Regions from separate parts of the Arthrobacter sp. MDT1-49-2 genome, predicted to be linked through region 1. Evidence: riboswitches for the same ligand, from Rfam matches in the RefSeq annotation. Region 1 holds a riboswitch; the other holds the start of a gene.
The links. A riboswitch is a leader RNA that binds a small molecule or an ion and turns the genes downstream of it on or off. The one in region 1 is predicted to bind cyclic di-AMP.

Region 1 (2,380 bases):
GCCCACCGCGATGGCCTGCGCGCAGGGCATCAGGGCACCGAAGCCGAATCCAACGAAGACGCCGGCCACCGCCATGACGGTGTCATTGGGGGCGAACGCGAGCAGCGCCAGCCCGGCGGCGAAGGAGAGAAGCGTGGGGTACACCACTGCGTTGTCGCCGTGGCGGTCCTGGATCCGGCCGACGAAGAGTCTTGATACCAGCACCACCCCTGCATAGACCACAAAGAAGAGGCTGGCTCCGAGCACCATCCCCTCGGTCTGGGCATAGGAGTTCAGGAAGGACAGGATGCCCGCATAGGCCGCACCGGCTATAAACATCACCGAGGCAATCGGAAGCACCGACACATCGAGGATGTCGCTCAGGTGCATGCGCCACTTGTTCTTCAGTTCCTCCGGACCCGGGGTGCGTTCGGGTAACCGGAGCACCAGGGACAGGAGCAGGGCGACGGCGGCGCACACGGCAGCGAACAGGAAAAGCGCACGGTAGCTGACCGAATCCACCAGGAGCACAGCCAGGAACGGCCCGACGGCCGTGGCCAGGGTGGTGGAAATGCCGAAGTATCCCGTGCCTTCTCCGCGCCGGTGGGCGGGGATGAGCCCCATGACCGATGCTGACAGGCTGGTGCTGGCGGCACCGAAGGCGGCGCCGTGCAGCAGCCGGACTGCAAGCAGCAGGCCCAGGTTGGACGCCGGAATGTAGAGCACCGAGGCTGCCGTGAACACTGCCAGGCTGGCGATCAGCATGCGCCGGCGGCCCACGAAATCCAGGAACTTTCCGGCAAAGACCCGCGCGGCCAGCGCCCCGATCACAAAGGAACCGGAAGCGAAGCCGGCAGCACTGTCAGACGCCACAAACTCCTGCACGGCGTAAAGCGCCATGGTGGTCATGAGCAGGTAAAAGACGAGGGAAATGAACAGGTTGGTGACGATCGCCAGCACGAATTCCCTGGTCCATAGTTTTCGGCCACTGCCTGACACGCGCGTACTCCTGTGCATCGATGAGCCCACCTCCAATTGAAAGGTAGCCTAAGTATCTTAGGCAGGAGGGCTGCTGCATCGGCAATCCACAGCCGCATGGGAGAGCGACTTCACATTTTTTGTTTCCCAAACGGCCGCGCATCCCCCGCATCACGGGCCACATATACAACACCTGTCAGGCGCGTCCGCTGCGGGCGGGCTGCCGACGAGGACAATTCGGCGAAAACAGAGTGACGGGATGGCATCGGACGGCACTCGAGGGGCCCAAGTGACTAACATATTGAGGCGCCACGCACACACACTCGAGAACCGGATCACTAAATGGTTATCCAACCGTAACCATCTTGTACGGTTATTCCCATGCCGCTCTGAACGCGGCTCCCCCGGACTAGTTACCTAGCTCTGCCGCTTATCCGGGGTCCACAGAACGCATCACCACGGCAGGGGCGGGGGAACCAATAACGGGTTCCACGAATCCTTGGGGTTAAGTCGCCGGATTCAATCCGACGACCGGGTGTCTCCCATCCGCATCCGACAGCTCACCTCGCAGGTATCGGGAGAGGTAAATATCAACATGTCATTCAACAAGACCCATGGACGTCACCGTGCCGAGACCGCCGGCGTTTGGTCCACCATCTCACAGACCACCGTTACCCGCGGACGGACCATCGGCAGCGCCGCAGCCGTTGTCGCTGCAGGTTCCGGCCTGATGCTCGGAATGGCCGCACCGGCCTCCGCAGGCGTCGTAGCCAACGACAACTACACGCCGACCCAGGCAGCCGCACCGGCCGCACCGGTTGCAGCGCCCGTGGCTGAAGCCGCTCCCGTTGCCGCTCCGGCTGCCGCCAGCACCACCCACACCGTTCAGTCCGGCGACACCCTGGGCGCCATTGCCGCCAACTATGGCGTCAGCCTGGACAGCGTCTTCGCCCTGAACGGCCTGTCCATGGCGTCGATCATCTACCCCGGGGACGTCATCACCGTTTCCGGTGAGGCCGCAGCCGCACCGGCTGCCCTGGATTACGCTGCCGCCGCCTACGCCACTGATGCCTACGCCGCACCGGCTGCTCCTGCTGCCCCTGCCGCCGCGGATACCGGCATCATCAGCACCCAGGCCGCCTCGGTAACCCCGGCCCCCGCCGCTGTCGGTGGCACCAATGCCACCATGCTGTCCTCGGCCTACTCGCAGCTGGGCGCCGCCCAGGACTGCACCGTGCTGGTTGAGGTGGCCCTGCGCGCCGCAGGCCACTCCGTGGGCGACCTCGCCCCCGCACAGCTGGCTGCCTACGGCACCCAGGTCTCCACCCCGGAGCCCGGTGACATGGTCTACTACGCCGACGGCGGCATGGGCCTGGCCCACATCGCCATCTACATCGGCAACGGCGAGGCCATCCACAGCGGC
Region 2 (2,380 bases), on a different contig from region 1:
GGTGAAGCCTTCCGGAAGCCGGCAGCAGTGCACGCCCAGCCGTCCGCACGCCGTCGCACCGGAGGCCGAGTTTCTCTACTCGAATCCGACAGCTAACTTCGTAGGCGATCCAAGAGAGGGAAACACTTGTCGAAGCATGCTGCTTCGGGCCGGCGCCGTGCGTCCGCTCCAGTTACGCCTGCGCGTCAGCGCAACTCAACGTCCTCCGGTCGCCGGCGGGCTGAAACCAAGACAGTCTCCGTAGGCGGGGCGGCCCAGAAGGTGGCCATCACTGCCGCCACCTCGGGCCTGATCCTCACGGCGGCGATGCCCAGTACGGCTGCTTCCGGGGAAGCCGCGGTACAGCCCGAGCCGGTAACAGCATCCAGTAAGCCCGTACAGGCTGACCCGAATGCCAACGTCGGATTTGCCAGGGCAGGTTTGAGCAGTGCCTTTGACCCGGATGCCAAACTGGCGTCCGTCACGGTAGCGGCCGGCAGCTCGGTGGTTCCCGCCGCAGCCAAGGGCACGCTGTCCACTCCTCTGGACTCCGCCCTGATCGAGACCTCCGGGTTCGGTCACCGTGTCAGCCCCATCACCGGCGAGGCCGGCGAAATGCACAACGGCCAGGACTTCGCAGCCACCTGCGGTACCGCCGTCACCGCCGCAGCCTCAGGCACCGTCGTTTTTGCCGGGTGGCACCCTTATGGCGGCGGCAACCGTGTGGTCATTGACCACGGCAATGGCGTGGAGACCACGTACAACCACCTTTCCAACGCCGCAGTCACCGTGGGCACCGAAATCAAGCGCGGACACCTGGTGGGCGCGAGCGGAACCACCGGCGCTTCCACGGGCTGCCACCTGCACTTTGAGGTCGTTGTTAATGGCGAAGTTGTCGACCCGCGGGACTGGCTGTAACCGGACGAATATCGTTTCGTGATCGGAACGTGACATAAAGCAAATGTTGCTGTACGCTCGTCCTCGTGCCTGATTCGCCAACGATCGGGCACCTTCGAACAGATCGCCGAGCTCTGCCACTGTTTGAAGTCCGTTCGCAGAATCGCATGGCAGAGGCGGGGGAACCAATTTCGGGTTTCGAAAGAAGCCCTTGGGGTTAAGTTGCAGAAGGCCGTAGGCCTGGCAACCGGGTGACTCCCATCCGAATCCGACAGCTCACCTCGTAGGCATTGGGAGAGGCAAACCTGTGTCATCACACGCTCACGGCCGCCGTCGCGCTGCCACCGTACAGACCAACCCGATCACCGCACTTTCCAAGGCAGTCAGCTCCAACGCCGGTACCGTAGGCCGCCAGGCCGCCGTCGTAGTAGCAGCATCCGGCCTCGTGCTGGCTGCAGGGCTCCCTGCACAGGCATCCTCCGTTAGCACGGACCGCCAGGCACTCGAGGCAACCACCCTGAACTTCGTGGACGGCAGTGTCACTGCTCCCGCCAACGCCCCCTTCGCTCTGCAGCTGGCCGCTACCGCCGGTTCCATCGACGGATCCGAATACCGCGCCCAGGTCGCAGCCGAAGAAGCTGCAGTCGCAGCAGCCGAGCAGGCTGCAGCCCAGGCCGCTGAGGCAGCCCAGATCGCCGCTGCAGCACCCGCAGCCGGCCCGGCCGCCTCCGCTCCCGCTGTGATGACCGCGTCCTCCGCTCCGGCCGCCCCGGCACCGGAAACCGCTGCGCCCAGCAACGTTGGCGCGGCCCTGGTCGCCTCGGCCTACGGCCAGATCGGCGTTGCCCAGGACTGCACCGCCATGGTGGAGAACGCACTGCGCTCCGTCGGCAAGTCTGTTGGCGATCTGGCCCCGGGCCAGTTCTTCCAGTTCGGCTCCGTTGTCGGCAGCCCGCAGCCCGGCGATCTGGTGATCACCGGCGGTCACGTCGCCATCTACGTCGGCAACGGCCAGGTCATCAGCGGTGGCCTGAACGGCATGAACACCGGCCTGCACAGCCTCTCCGATCTGCCGGGCGCCAGCTTCGTCCGCGTCAGCTAAGCCCGGTTTTCGAGACCTGGAGAATCATGACCTCGACAACTGAGCGCGCCCGCCACCGGGCGCCGGTGGAACGCACCACTACGCTGAACGCACTCGCCGGTGCCGTGAGCGCCAACGCAGGAACAATGGGCCGCCAGGCCGCAGTTATTGCCGCAGCCTCGGGACTGGTACTGACAACAGGTGTTGCTGCCAACGCCTCCGGCGCGGAGACCCTGCGCGATGTCCGCACCAGCAACCTGAACCTTTCCGCGGCCCAGCCCGTCCAGGTGCCGGAGACCATCCAGGTCTCCTTCGAACGGGATGGGATCAACGGCGTGATCACCGCGCCCGAGCCCGTGCCGGCCGAGACGCCGACGCTGACCGTTCAGGCCCAGGAAGTGGTTCCCGCCACGGCCAACACCA

Region 2: another riboswitch for cyclic di-AMP. It lies ahead of AC5RTS_RS04435 (NlpC/P60 family protein); the one in region 1 lies ahead of AC5RTS_RS01595 (LysM peptidoglycan-binding domain-containing protein).

The regions. Positions count from the first base shown of each region.
Region 1 covers NZ_JBNHFK010000001.1:348,089-350,468, forward strand. The annotation lists gene AC5RTS_RS01590 (MFS transporter) at 1-978, opposite strand, end outside; cyclic di-AMP (ydaO/yuaA leader) riboswitch at 1,397-1,545, shown strand; gene AC5RTS_RS01595 (LysM peptidoglycan-binding domain-containing protein) at 1,553-2,380, shown strand, end outside.
Region 2 covers NZ_JBNHFK010000002.1:414,827-417,206, reverse strand. The annotation lists cyclic di-AMP (ydaO/yuaA leader) riboswitch at 1-123, shown strand, start outside; gene AC5RTS_RS04440 (M23 family metallopeptidase) at 262-897, shown strand; cyclic di-AMP (ydaO/yuaA leader) riboswitch at 1,023-1,180, shown strand; gene AC5RTS_RS04435 (NlpC/P60 family protein) at 1,184-1,978, shown strand; gene AC5RTS_RS04430 (NlpC/P60 family protein) at 2,005-2,380, shown strand, end outside.